2 regions of the Streptomyces sp. NPDC055103 genome follow, and region 1 is predicted to be linked to the other one. Evidence: riboswitches for the same ligand, from Rfam matches in the RefSeq annotation. Region 1 holds a riboswitch; the other holds the start of a gene.
The links. A riboswitch is a leader RNA that binds a small molecule or an ion and turns the genes downstream of it on or off. The one in region 1 is predicted to bind cobalamin.

Region 1 (7,011 bases):
CCCTGGAGCTCCATGAAGGCGAACGGGTTCTCCGAGCCGTAGACCGGGGCGAAGCCGAGGCGCTGGAGACGCTGGTCGGCGACGCACTGGAGGTACTCGCGCATCGACTCGGTGTTCATGCCCGGCAGGCCGTCGCCGCACAGGTCGCGGCCGAACTGCAGCTCCGCCTCCACGGCCTCCTTCAGCATGTCGGTGACCTGCTGCTGGAGCGCGTCGTCGAAGAGCTCCGGCTCCTCCTTGCGGACGGTGTCCACGACCTCGAAGGCGAAGTTCATGTGCATCGTCTCGTCGCGGAACACCCAGTTCGTGCCGGTCGCCAGACCGTGCAGCAGACCGCGGGACCGGAACCAGTACACGTACGCGAAGGCACCGTAGAAGAACAGGCCCTCGATGCACGCCGCGAAGCAGATCAGGTTGAGGAGGAAGCGGCGGCGGTCGGCCTTCGTCTCCAGGCGGTCGATCTTCTCCACCGAGTCCATCCAGCGGAAGCAGAACTGCGCCTTCTCGCGGATGGAGGGGATCTCCTCGACCGCGTCGAACGCGGCGGCGCGGTCGTCCGGGTCGGGCAGGTAGGTGTCGAGCAGCGTCAGATAGAACTGGACGTGCACGGCCTCCTCGAACAGCTGGCGCGACAGGTACAGGCGCGCCTCCGGGGAGTTGATGTGCTTGTAGAGCGTCAGGACCAGGTTGTTCGAGACGATCGAGTCACCCGTCGCGAAGAACGCGACCAGACGGCCGATCATGTGCTGCTCACCGGGGGTGAGCTTGGCGAGGTCGGCGACGTCCGAGTGGAGGTCGACCTCCTCCACCGTCCACGTGTTCTTGATCGCGTCGCGGTAGCGCTCGTAGAAGTCCGGGTAGCGCATCGGACGGAGGGTCAGTTCGAAGCCCGGGTCGAGCAGGTTCTTCTTCTCGGTGGAGCTCATTACTGGCAGGCCTCGCAGGACTCGGGGTTTTCGAGGGAGCAGGCGAGGGCGTCCGCGTCGGGGGTCGCCTGCTGGAGGGGGATGGGCGCGGCGGTCGCGGTCGACGCCTGGGCGGCGCGGGCGATCCGGGTCGCCGGGCGCGAGCGCAGGTAGTACGTCGTCTTCAGCCCCTGCTTCCAGGCGTACGCGTACATCGACGACAGCTTGCCGATCGTCGGCGTCTCCAGGAACAGGTTCAGGGACTGCGACTGGTCCAGGAACGGGGTGCGGGCGGCGGCCATGTCGATCAGACCGCGCTGCGGGATCTCCCAGGCCGTGCGGTACAGCTCGCGCACCTCGGCGGGGATCCAGGTGAAGCCGGCGACCGAGCCGCTGGCGTCGCGCAGCGCGTCCCGGGTCTGGGCGTCCCACACGCCGAGCCGCTTCAGCTCGTCGACGAGGTAGGAGTTGACCTGGAGGAACTCGCCCGACAGCGTCTCGCGCTTGAAGAGGTTGGAGACCTGCGGCTCGATGCACTCGTAGACGCCCGCGATCGAGGCGATGGTCGCCGTCGGCGCGATCGCCAGGAGCAGGCTGTTACGCATGCCGGTCGTCGCGATGCGGGCACGCAGGGCCGCCCAGCGCTCGGGCCAGTTCAGCTCGACGTCGTAGTGGTCCGGGTGCAGGACACCACGGGCCGTACGGGTCTTGTCCCAGGCGGGGACGGGGCCGCTGCGCTCGGCGAGGTCGGCGGACGCCTCGTACGCGGCGAGCATGATCCGCTCGGCGATACGGGTCGACAGCGCGCGCGCCGCGGGGGAGTCGAAGGGCAGCTTCAGCTGGAAGAAGACGTCCTGGAGGCCCATCGCGCCCAGGCCCACCGGCCGCCAGCGGGCGTTGGAACGCCCGGCCTGCTCGGTCGGGTAGAAGTTGATGTCGACGACCCGGTCGAGGAAGGTGACGGCCGTGCGGACGGTCGCGTCGAGCCGCTCCCAGTCGATGTCGCCGTCGCGCACGAACGCGCCGAGGTTGACCGAGCCCAGGTTGCAGACCGCGGTCTCGCCGTCGTCCGTGACCTCCAGGATCTCCGTGCAGAGGTTGGAGGAGTGGACGGTGTGGCCGGGCTCGGCGGTCTGGTTGGCCGTCCGGTTCGAGGCGTCCTTGAAGGTCATCCAGCCGTTGCCGGTCTGGGCCAGGGTCCGCATCATCCGGCCGTACAGGTCACGGGCCGGCATGGTCTTGCGGGCCAGGCCCTTCGCCTCGGCGGCGCGGTAGGCGGCGTCGAACTCCTCGCCCCACAGGTCGACGAGCTCGGGCACGTCCGCGGGGGAGAACAGCGACCAGTCGGCGTCGGCGTTCACGCGGCGCATGAACTCGTCCGGGATCCAGTGCGCGAGGTTGAGGTTGTGCGTGCGGCGCTGGTCCTCGCCGGTGTTGTCGCGGAGCTCCAGGAACTCCTCGATGTCCGCGTGCCAGGTCTCCAGGTAGACGGCGGCGGCGCCCTTGCGGCGGCCGCCCTGGTTCACGGCGGCGACGGAGGCGTCGAGGGTCTTCAGGAACGGCACGATGCCGTTGGAGTGGCCGTTGGTGCCCCGGATGAGGGAACCGCGGGCGCGGATGCGGGAGTACGAGAGGCCGATGCCGCCGGCGTGCTTCGAGAGGCGCGCGACCTGGTGGTAGCGGTCGTAGATGGAGTCCAGCTCGTCCTGCGGGGAGTCGAGGAGGTAGCAGGAGGACATCTGCGGGTGGCGGGTGCCGGAGTTGAAGAGCGTGGGGGAGGAGGGGAGGTAGTCCAGACGGCTCATCAGGCCGTACAGGGCGCCGACCTCGTCGAGCGCGCGGACGCTCTCGTCCTCGGCCAGACCGCAGGCCACGCGCAGCATGAAGTGCTGCGGGGTCTCGATCACCTTGCGGGTGATCGGGTGGCGCAGCAGGTAGCGCGAGAAGAGGGTGCGGAGACCGAAGTAGCCGAAGCGGTCGTCGCCGGCGCGGTCGATGGTGGCGTCCAGGCGGTCCGCGTGCAGCGCGACGAAGTCGGCGGTGCGGTCGGCGATCAGACCCTCGCGGTGACCGACGGCCACGGAGGCAGAGAAGGAGACCGCACCCTGGCCCGCGGCCTCGTCGGCGATGGTGATCGTCAGGAGCCGGGCGGCGAGCCGGGAGTAGGCCGGGTCCTCGGAGATCAGACCGGCGGCCGCCTCGGTGGCCAGCTCGCGCAGTTCCGCCTCGTCCGACGTGGCGCTGCGGCCGCGGAGGGCGGCGGCGGCGACCTTGCCGGGGTCGGTGTCGGGGAGGTCGGCGGTGAGATCGGTCAGGGTCCGCAGCAGTACGGTGCCGGGTCCGTCGCTCTCGATCGCCGTGGCCGGATCGGCGGGCGCGATGGTCACGTGGGGGCTCTCCCTCGCTCGGCTCGGGGCCGCGGCGGGGGAAGGCGGGCAGGCGGGCGCCCGTACGCCGGGCGCGCCGCGTCCACCGGCCCACTCCGCGAGGCCCGGACGTCAGTGACACCCGGAACGGTCGGACCGGGTGCGCTGCCGGCAGGTCCTCGGACTCACTTCGTACGCGCGTATGGGTATGAAGCACACCGTTGCGGGACAGTTCCGGATTCGCGCCGGATTTCCCTGCGTCGACAGCGAGCACGAGCATACATGTGGGGGGCGCCGCTCGCGGAACCCCCCACATGTTGTGTCGCCCGGGCCTGGCTCCCGGTGTCAGAACTCCAGGGCGTACGTCCGCAGGGAGTGGCCGGGGATCGGTTCCCAGTCCCGTTCCGGGGTGCGGACGAAGCCCATCCGCTCGTAGATCCGATGTGCCGAGACCATCTTCGCGTCCGTGGAGAGCACGAGCCGCGCGCATTCCGGCACGGCCCGCGCGCGGTCCGCGCAGTGGCGTACGAGGGCCTCTCCGACGCCCCTGCCGCGGGCCTCCGGCGCGACCACGAGCATCCGGAACTCGGCCTCGCCGGCGACGGCGATGTCGGCCCAGGGGGTGGAGCCGGGGGCGAAGGTCACCCCGCCGATGATCCGGCCGTCCTCGTCGACGGCGACGAGCACCTCGGCCTCGCGGGCCCGCCGGGCGGTGTCCCGGAGCACGGCCAGGTAGAAGTCGTCCTCGCCGTGCAGCAGCAGCCCGTCGTTCAGATAGGTCCGCCCGGTGAGTTCCCCGAGCTCCTCGTACTCCTCGGGCCGTACCGCCCTGATCGTGAAGTCCATGCGAGCAGTCTGCCTCGGAGGAGGTACGGGAAAGGGCCCGGGATCTCCTGGTGGAGATCCCGGGCCCCGCGTCCGTACCGCCGGTTCAGTGCGCTCCGGCGCCGACCTTCGGGTCGGCCTGCGGGTCCGTGTCCGGCTTCGCCTCGCGGGCCGGCGCGTCGCCCGCGTCGGCCGTGTAGTCCGAGGGGGAGGTCTCGTCGATGCCGTCGGGGGCCTTCGCGGCCTTGAGGACGAAGGTCAGGACGACCGTGACGACGACGTTGAGGACGAAGGCCGTGAGGCCGATGTAGCCGATCTCGCCGATGCCCGGGATCTCGGCGGAGGAGCCGCCGAAGTGCTTCTGGGTCGGGCTGGCGACGCCGTACGCGGCGACCGTGCCGTAGACCATGCCCACGGCCCAGCCGGCGAGCAGCGCCCAGCGGTGGAACCAGCGGGTGAACAGGCCGCCGACCAGCGCCGGGAAGGTCTGGAGGATCCAGATGCCGCCGAGCAGCTGGAAGTTGATCGCGACCGTCTTGTCCATGGTGAGGACGAAGGCGAGCGCGCCGACCTTCACCAGGAGCGAGACGAGCTTGGAGACCTTGGTCTCCTGGGCGGGGGTCGCGTCCTTCTTGATGAAGTCCTTGTAGATGTTGCGGGTGAAGAGGTTGGCCGCGGCGATCGACATGATCGCGGCCGGGACGAGCGCGCCGATGCCGATCGCGGCGAAGGCGACGCCCGCGAACCAGTCGGGGAACATGGTCTCGAAGAGCTGCGGGATGGCGAGCTGGCCGTTCTTGACCTGGATCCCGGCGGCGATCGCCATGAAGCCGAGCAGCGCGAGCAGGCCCAGCATCAGCGAGTACAGCGGCAGGATCGTGGTGTTGCGGCGGATCACCTCACGGCTGCGCGAGGACAGCGTCGCCGTGATGGAGTGCGGGTACATGAAGAGCGCGAGCGCCGAGCCGAGGGCCAGCGTGGCGTACGTCCACTGGCCGGCCTCGCCGGGGACGAGCGTGCCGCGCGGCTTGCCGGTCGCCGGGTTGGTCTGCGCGTAGGCCTCGCCGGCCTTGGCGAAGATCTCGTCGAAGCCGCCGAGCTTGATCGGGATGTAGATGATCGCCACGGCGATGACGATGTAGATCAGGGTGTCCTTGACGAAGGCGATGAGCGCGGGCGCGCGCAGCCCCGAGGAGTACGTGTACGCCGCGAGGACGCCGAAGGCGATGAGCAGCGGCAGGTCCTTGATGAACCAGTGCGTGGTCTCGCCGCCGCCGACGCCCATCACGTCCAGGACGGCCTGGATGCCGACGAGCTGGAGCGCGATGTACGGCATGGTCGCGAGGATGCCGGTGACGGCCACCGCGAGCGACAGGCCCTTGGAGCCGAAGCGGCCGCGTACGAAGTCGGAGGTGGTGACGTACCCGTGCTTGTGCGAGACCGACCAGAGGCGCGGCAGGAAGGTGAAGATCAGCGGGTACACCAGGATCGTGTACGGGACGGCGAAGAAGCCGGCCGCGCCCGCCGCGTAGATGGCCGCCGGTACGGCGACGAAGGTGTACGCCGTGTAGAGGTCGCCGCCGAGCAGGAACCAGGTCACCCAGGTGCCGAACGACCGGCCGCCGAGGCCCCATTCGTCGAGGCTGTTCTCGTTCGCGGCCCTGCGCCAGCGCGAGGCGAGGAAGCCCATGACCGTGACGGCCAGGAAGAAGAAGATGAAGACGGCGAGTGCCACGCCGTTCACGCCGGACACGTCCTTCATCGCGCGTCACCTCCCTTGCGGGCGCGCTGGTCCAGCTGCCACAGCTTGTACGCGATCATGGTGAGAGCGGTGGAGATCAGCACCCAGAGCATCTGGTACCAGTAGAAGAACGGGATGCCCGCGAAGAGCGGTTCGGCCTTCGCGTACGAACTCACCCAGAGCATCGCCACGAACGGCGCGAACAGGCAGAGTGCGATAACCACCCGCAGGGGCGTGATGGTCCCTTGGTTCCCTTGTTTCCCTTGTGTCACTTCTGGCATCGTGCCTCGTCCCCTCGCTGATCACCTTGGTAATGGTGGGGAAATCTAGGGGACGCTTCAGCTCCACGGAACCCCCGTCCGCATAACGGATGTGATTGCCCCACGGAAGTTCCGGACACGCGAAACGAGGGGGCCGCCGAATTCTCGGCGACCCCCTCGTCAGGTGTGCGGATCGGCTCAGCCGTTGGGCCGCTTGAGGCGCGCCACGAACTTGTACCGGTCGCCGCGGTAGACGGACCGGACCCACTCGACCGGCTCGCCCTGGGCGTCCAGGGAGTGGCGGGAGAGCATCAGCATCGGCAGGCCCACGTCCGTACCGAGCAGACCGGCCTCGCGCGGGGTGGCGAGGGAGGTCTCGATGGTCTCCTCGGCCTCGGCGAGGTGCACGTCGTAGACCTCGGCGAGCGCCGTGTAGAGCGAGGTGTACTTCACCAGCGAGCGGCGCAGCGCGGGGAAGCGCTTGGCCGAGAGGTGAGTGGTCTCGATCGCCATCGGCTCGCCGCTCGCCAGGCGCAGCCGCTCGATGCGCAGCACCCGGCCGCCGGCCGAGATGTCGAGCAGTCCGGCGAGCGTGTCGTCGGCGGTGACGTACCCGATGTCGAGGAGCTGCGAGGTGGGTTCGAGGCCCTGTGCGCGCATGTCCTCCGTGTACGAGGTGAGCTGCAGGGCCTGCGAGACCTTGGGCTTCGCCACGAAGGTGCCCTTGCCCTGGATGCGCTCCAGGCGGCCCTCGACGACCAGCTCCTGGAGTGCCTGGCGCACGGTGGTGCGCGAGGTGTCGAACTCGGCGGCGAGCGTGCGCTCCGGCGGGACCGGTGTGCCGGGCGGCAGGGTCTCCGTCATGTCGAGCAAGTGCCGCTTCAGTCGGTAGTACTTGGGCACGCGCGCGGTGC
Region 2 (7,011 bases), on a different contig from region 1:
GGCGGCGCGGGGGTGGCGCTCCTGGTCGACCTGGGCAGCGCGGTCCTGACCGTGAAGGCGCTGCTCGCCGAGGGCGACGAGCTGCCGGAGGGCGCCCGTCTGGTGGACGCGCCGTTCGTCGAGGGCGCGGTCGCGGCGCTGGTGACGGCGAGCGCGGGCGGGGATCTCGACGCGGTGGCCGCCGCGGCCTCGGAGGCGTACAGCTATCGCAAGGAGTGAGGGTTTCACCCGGGCGCGGGACACGTCGCACCCCGACTTGATAGGCAAGTGAGCGGTTGCCTATCCTGGGGTCGTGGCCGACGACCTTTTCAAAGCCCTGGCCGACCCCACCCGCCGCACGATCCTCGACGAGCTCGCGGAGAAGTCCGGACAGACACTGTTCGAGATCTGCTCGCGGCTGAGCATGAGGCATCAGCTCGGCATCTCGCGCCAGGGAGTCTCCCAGCACCTCGCCGTGCTGGAGGCCGCCGGGCTCGTCGAGACCAGGCGGGAGGGCCGCTACAAGTTCCACGACCTGAACACGGCCCCCTTGCGGCACATCACCGAGCGGTGGCCCGTGGCCGACGCACCCGGACCGGAGAAGAGCACCCCATGAAGATCCACCTGACCAGCGTCTTCGTCGACGACCAGGCCAAGGCCGAGCGTTTCTACACCGAAATCCTCGGCTTCGTGAAGAAGCACGACGTCCCGCTGGGCGAGACGGACCGGTGGCTGACCGTCGTCTCGCCCGACGAGCCCGCCGGCACCGAGCTCCTCCTGGAGCCCGCCGGTCACCCCGCGGTCAAGTCCTACCGCGACGCGCTCGTCCAGGACGGCATCCCGCTGGCCCAGTTCGCCGTCGACGACGTGCGGGCCGAGCACGAGCGCCTGACCGGCCTCGGCGTCCGCTTCACCCAGGAGCCCCTGGAGATGGGCCCCGTCACGACCGCCGTCTTCGACGACACCTGCGGCAACCTGATCCAGATCGCGACGAAGCCCCAGGTGTAAGCAGGAGTGGCAGGAGTCATGAGCGGGAGTAGCCGTTCCGCGCGTCAGTCGAGGTCGACGTCGGTGCCGGTGCCGGTACCGGTGCCGGTGCCGTGCCGGTGCCGGTGACGGTGTCGAGCACGGCGTCGACCTCGATCTCGACGAGCCATTCGGGGTCGATGAAACGCGAGACCTCGACGAAGGTCGTGACCGGCCGGACCGCCGCGAACCGTTCCCCATGGGCGCGCGCGGCCTCCTTCCAGCGGGTCACGTCGGTCAGCATGACCCGCGTCCGTACGACGTCCTCCGACGAGGCCCCCGCCGCCTTCAGGGCCGCCTCGGCGATGTCCAGACACCGGACGGTCTGCGCGTACACGTCCCCCGGCGCGACGACGCCCCCGTCGTCGCCGATGGGAGCGGTCCCCGCGACCGCGACGTGCGCCCCCTTGCGTACGGCCCGGGAGAACCCGATCTCCGGTTCGAGCGGCGAACCGGAACTGACCGTCCGTCGGCCGTCATCCATCGCTCCGCACCCCTTCACGTTGTGATGTACCTGATCAACGCACTAGTGTCGCAGGGCCTTGGTGTACGGGAAACCGGTGCGGTACCGGTGCGGCCCTCGCCACTGTGATCGGGAGTTCCGGCTCCACACCCGCGGGAGACACCCTCGGGCAAGCCACTGGACCGTCGTGGGATACCGCCTCGGTGTGGGAAGGCGGAGTCGGGACGTATGACCGTCAGCCAGGAGACCGGCCAGGGTGCGTTGTCCATCCACGAGGTGCTGGAGAGGGTCTCCCGACCATGCATATAGCCGAGGGGTATCTGCCCCCCGCTCACGCCGCCGCCTGGGGCGTCGCGGCCGCTCCGTTCATCGTCCACGGGGTGCGCGCGCTCACCCGCGAGGTACGGTCCAACCCCGAGTCCACCCTGCTGCTCGGCGCTTCCGGCGCCTTCACGTTCGTCCTTTCGGCGCTCAAGCTGCCCTCGGTTACGGGCAGTTGCTCGCATCCGACGGGTACGGGGCTCGGCGCGATCCTCTTCCGGCCGCCGATCATGGCGGTCCTCGGGACGATCACCCTGCTCTTCCAGGCCCTGCTGCTCGCCCACGGCGGGCTCACCACGCTCGGCGCGAACGCCTTCTCGATGGCGATCGTCGGGCCCTGGGCGGGGTACGGGACCTACCTGCTGGTGCGCCGGTTCGGCGCGCCGCTGATGGTCGCCGTCTTCTGCGGCGCGTTCGTCGCCGATCTGTCCACGTACTGCGTCACGACCGTGCAGCTCGCGCTGGCCTTCCCTGACCAGGGCAGCGGCGTCATGGGCGCCCTGGCCAAGTTCGGTTCCATCTTCGCCGTGACGCAGATTCCGCTCGCGGTGAGCGAAGGCCTGCTCACCGTGCTCGTGATGCGGCTGCTCACCCAGTCCAGCAAGGGCGAGTTGACCCGGCTGGGCGTCCTGGGCCGGACCGTGACGAAGCGACGCGAGGGGGCGGCTCCGCGATGAGCGTCACCGTCAGCCGGAACACGAAGATCAACGCCCTCCTGCTGCTCGTCGTCGCCGCGCTCGCGGTGCTGCCGCTCGCGCTGGGGCTCGGCGACCACAAGGAGGAGCCCTTCACCGGGGCGGACGCGGAGGCGGAGACCGCGATCACGGAGCTCCAGCCGGAGTACGAACCGTGGTTCAGCCCCCTGTACGAGCCGCCGTCCGCGGAGATCGAGTCGGCGCTGTTCGCCCTCCAGGCGGCGCTGGGCGCCGGTGTCCTCGCGTACTACTTCGGCGTACGGCGCGGACGACGCCAGGGCGAGGCCCGCGCCGCCTTGGCGACGGCTTCGGTAGCCGCAGAGGCGGCTGAGGCTGCCGAGGCCGTTGAGGCCGCCGGGACCTCGGAGACCGCCGGCACCGCAGACGCCGCGAAGGCCGAAGACGGCGCCGCGCACTCCGCCTCGGCGGGCTCCGGTACCTCCGCCGACGGCAAGGACGCGTAGCCGCCCATGCTGCCGATCGACGCGGCGGCGCACAGCAGTCGCTGGCGCCGCCGCCATCCCGTCGAGAAGGCCCTGCTCGGTTTCGGCCTCACACTGTGCGCGGTGTGTCTGCCGCCGTGGCCCGGTGCCGTGCTCGTCGCGGCGGCCACGCTCGTGGTGCTGCTCGGCCCGGCCGGGGTGGCGGGCCGTCAGCTGTGGCGGGCCTTCCGTGTCCCCCTCGGCTTCTGCGTCACGGGAGCGGTGCCGCTGCTCTTCGAGGTGGGTGGGCCGCGCGGGTTCGTGGCTCTCGCGCCGGGCGGCCCCGTCCACGCGGGCGAGCTGCTGCTCCGGACCGCGGCCGCCTCGCTGGGGGTGCTGCTCTTCGCCTTCACGACGCCGGTCTCCGACGTGCTCCCCCGGCTCGTCCGGGCGGGGGTGCCGGCTCCCGTGGTGGACGTGGCGCTCGTGATGTACCGGATCATCTTCCTGCTGCTCGACTCGCTGTCCAAGATCCGACAGGCCCAGGCGGCCCGCCTCGGGCACGCCACCCGGGCGGCCACCTGGCGTTCGCTCGCCGGGCTCGGAGCGACCTCGTTCGTCCGCGCCTTCGACCGGGCGCAGCGCCTGCAGTCGGGGCTCGCGGGGCGGGGCTACGACGGGAACCTGCGGGTCCTGGTCCCCGCCGCCGCGGTCTCCCGCCGGTTCCTGACGGCGGTGGCCGCCCTGCTCTGCGGGCTCGTCGCCCTCACCCTCGTACTCGAAAGGTTCCTGCCGTGACCGCTCCGACGGCCCCTCCACCGGCTCCCTCGACGCCCCCTCCGACTCCCGTCGTGGAGCTGGTGGGGACGGGCTTCGCGTACGAGGACGGGCCCGCGGTCCTGTCCGGTGTCGACTTCGCGGTGCCGGAAGGACGGTCGATCGCGCTTCTCGGGCGGAACGGCAGCGGCAAGACGACGCTGCTGCGGCTGCTCAGCGGCGGGCTGCGGCGCGGCAGCGGGTCGCTGCTCCTGGACGGGACGGAGGTGACGTACGACCGGAAGGGGCTGACCCGGCTGCGGACGACCGTGCAGCTCGTGGTGCAGGACCCGGACGACCAGCTGTTCGCGGCCTCGGTCGGTCAGGACGTGTCCTTCGGCCCGATGAACCTCGGGCTGCCGGAGGAGGAGGTACGGCTCCGGGTGCGGGAGGCCCTGGAGGCGCTCGACATCGTGGCCTTGGAGGACCGGCCGACGCATCTGCTGTCGTACGGGCAGCGCAAGCGGGCCGCGATCGCTGGCGCGGTGGCCATGCGGCCCCGGGTTCTGATCATGGACGAGCCGACGGCCGGGCTCGACCCGCACGGGCAGGAGCGGCTCCTCGACGCCCTCGGGCGGCTGCGCGCGTCCGGGACGACGGTGGTGATGGCGACGCACGACGTGGATCTCGCGCTGCGCTGGGCGGACGAGGCCGCGGTGCTCTCCCCGGCCGGCCTGCGGACCGGGCCGGTCGCCGAGCTCCTCGCCGACGACGCCCTGCTCGACGCGGCGCGGCTGCGGCGGCCGTGGGGCACGACCGTGGCGCGGCTGCTGCGCGCCCACGGGCTGCTCGCGCCCGGTGCGCCCGAGCCGCGTACGCCGGAGGAGCTGGACGCCTGGTCGGCTGTCGCACCGCTTGCTACTGAGTAGTAGATATCACGTCCCGAACCTTCTGCAACTAGTTGCATAACGGAGTGGGGTCCCCTAGAACTGAGGTCGACGGATCCTGCGCGAGGAGGCGCCCCCCATGACCGCGACCCCCACCCCCACCCCGTACCCGCATCTGCTGAGCCCGCTCGACCTCGGGTTCACGACCCTGCCCAACCGGGTGATCATGGGCTCGATGCACATCGGCCTGGAGGAGGCGGAGCACGGCTTCGAGCGCATGGCCGCCTTCTACGCGGAGCGCGCCCGCGGCGGCGCCGGCCTGATCGTCACCGGCGGCATCGCGCCCAACGACGCCGGCCGCCCCTGGGACGGCGGGGCCAGGCTCACCACCTCCGAGGAGGCCGCCGAGCACCGGGTGATCACCGACGCCGTGCACGGCGAGGGCGGCCGGATCGCGCTGCAGATCCTGCACTTCGGCCGCTACGCGTACCACCCCGCCCTCGTCGCGCCCAGCGCGATCCAGGCCCCGATCAGCCCCTTCGTACCGAACGAGCTGACCGACGCCGAGGTCGAGCAGACCGTCGAGGACTACGCGCGCTGCGCCGAGCTCGCCAAGGAGGCGGGTTACGACGGCGTCGAGGTCATGGGCTCCGAGGGCTACCTCATCAACGAGTTCATCGCCGCGGCCACGAACCGGCGCACCGACCGGTGGGGCGGTTCGTACGAGAACCGCGTCCGCTTCCCGTTGGAGATCGTCCGCCGGATCCGTGAGCGGGTCGGCGAGGACTTCATCCTCGTCTACCGCCTCTCCATGCTGGACCTCGTCCCCGGCGGCTCCACCCTGGAGGAGGTCGTCCAGCTCGCCAAGGAGATCGAGGCGGCCGGCGCGACCATCATCAACACCGGCATCGGCTGGCACGAGGCGCGCATCCCCACCATCGCCACCTCCGTGCCGCGCGGCGCGTACACCTGGGTGACGAAGAAACTGATGGGCGCGGTCTCCGTCCCGCTCGTCACCAGCAACCGCATCAACACCCCCGAGATCGCCGAGGAGATCCTCGCCGACGGCCGGGCGGACCTCGTCTCGCTGGCCCGTCCGTTCCTCGCCGACCCCGCCTTCGTCGCGAAGGCGGCGGAAGGCCGCGCCGACACGATCAACACCTGCATCGGCTGCAACCAGGCCTGCCTCGACCACACGTTCAACCTGAAGACCGCCTCCTGCCTGGTCAATCCGCGCGCCTGCCACGAGACCGAGCTCGTCCTCTCCCCCACCCGCCTCGCCAAGCGGGTCGCGGTGGTCGGCGCGGGCCCGGCCGGGCTCGCCTGCGCGGTGTCGGCGGCCGAGCGCGGCCACGCCGTCACCCTCTTCGACGCCGCCGCCGAGATCGGCGGCCAGCTCAACATCGCCAAGCGCGTACCGGGCAAGGAGGAGTTCGACGAGACCCTGCGCTACTTCCGCGTTCAGCTCGCCGAGCACGGCGTCGAGATCCGCCTCAACACCCCGGTCGCCTCGGGCGACCTGGACACGTACGACGAAGTCGTCGTCGCCACCGGCGTCTCCCCGCGCACCCCCGGCATCCCGGGCGTGGACCACCCGAGCGTCGTCAGCTACCTGGACGTACTGCGGGACGGCGCGCCCGTCGGCGAGCGGGTGGCGATCATCGGCGCCGGCGGCATCGGCTTCGACGTCGCCGAGTTCCTCACGGACGGCGGGGAGGGCGCGAGCCAGGACCCCGAGACGTACTTCCGCCAGTGGGGCGTCGACACCTCCTACGAGAACCGGGGCGGACTGCGCGCGCCCGAGCGCACCGCGCCGCCGCGCCAGGTGCACCTGCTCCAGCGCAAGAGCTCCAAGGTCGGCGCGAGCCTCGGCAAGACGACGGGCTGGATCCACCGCACCGAGCTGAAGCACCGGGGCGTCGCCATGGTGGCGGGCGTGTCGTACGACCTCATCGACGACGAGGGCCTGCACGTCACGATCGACGGCGAGGCCCAGCTGCTGCCGGTCGACACGATCGTGCTGTGCGCCGGCCAGGAGCCCCGGCGGGACCTGTACGAGGAGCTCGTCGCCGCGGGCCGCTCGGCGCACCTGATCGGCGGCGCGGACGTCGCCGCCGAGCTGGACGCCAAGCGGGCGATCGACCAGGGCACGCGGCTCGCCGCCGCGCTCTGATCACCGCGCTCCGATCACGGCGCTCCGATCACGGCGCTCCGATCACCGCACTCCGATCCGCGTGGCCGGCCGAATCTAGGATGCGAGCATGTCCCTCCCGCACGCGATCCTCACCGCGTTGCTCGAGAAGCCGTCCTCCGGCCTCGAACTGACGCGCCGCTTCGACAGGTCGATCGGCTACTTCTGGTCGGCCACGCACCAGCAGATCTACCGCGAGCTGGGCAGGCTGGAGGAGGCGGGGCACATCCGCGCCCTGCCCGCTCCGGTGCCCGTGCGGGGGCAGAAGAAG

Region 2: linked by a shared signal. The riboswitch ahead of ACWFR1_RS27320 (energy-coupling factor ABC transporter permease) and the one ahead of ACWFR1_RS09635 (ribonucleoside-diphosphate reductase subunit alpha) in region 1 are both predicted to bind cobalamin.

What each region holds. Positions count from the first base shown of each region.
Region 1 covers NZ_JBSGTX010000010.1:131,800-138,810, reverse strand. Annotated here, with positions in the region: gene ACWFR1_RS09640 (ribonucleotide-diphosphate reductase subunit beta) at 1-926, opposite strand, end outside; gene ACWFR1_RS09635 (ribonucleoside-diphosphate reductase subunit alpha) at 926-3,292, opposite strand; cobalamin riboswitch at 3,425-3,551, opposite strand; gene ACWFR1_RS09630 (GNAT family N-acetyltransferase) at 3,617-4,117, opposite strand; gene mctP (monocarboxylate uptake permease MctP) at 4,203-5,858, opposite strand; gene ACWFR1_RS09620 (DUF3311 domain-containing protein) at 5,855-6,118, opposite strand; gene ACWFR1_RS09615 (GntR family transcriptional regulator) at 6,296-7,011, opposite strand, start outside.
Region 2 covers NZ_JBSGTX010000049.1:6,430-13,440, forward strand. Annotated here, with positions in the region: gene ACWFR1_RS27300 (PTS-dependent dihydroxyacetone kinase phosphotransferase subunit DhaM) at 1-219, shown strand, start outside; gene ACWFR1_RS27305 (ArsR/SmtB family transcription factor) at 293-595, shown strand; gene ACWFR1_RS27310 (VOC family protein) at 592-987, shown strand; gene ACWFR1_RS27315 (RidA family protein) at 1,004-1,489, opposite strand; cobalamin riboswitch at 1,532-1,738, shown strand; gene ACWFR1_RS27320 (energy-coupling factor ABC transporter permease) at 1,768-2,466, shown strand; gene ACWFR1_RS27325 (energy-coupling factor ABC transporter substrate-binding protein) at 2,463-2,948, shown strand; gene cbiQ (cobalt ECF transporter T component CbiQ) at 2,955-3,704, shown strand; gene ACWFR1_RS27335 (ATP-binding cassette domain-containing protein) at 3,701-4,591, shown strand; gene ACWFR1_RS27340 (oxidoreductase) at 4,689-6,722, shown strand; gene ACWFR1_RS27345 (PadR family transcriptional regulator) at 6,811-7,011, shown strand, end outside.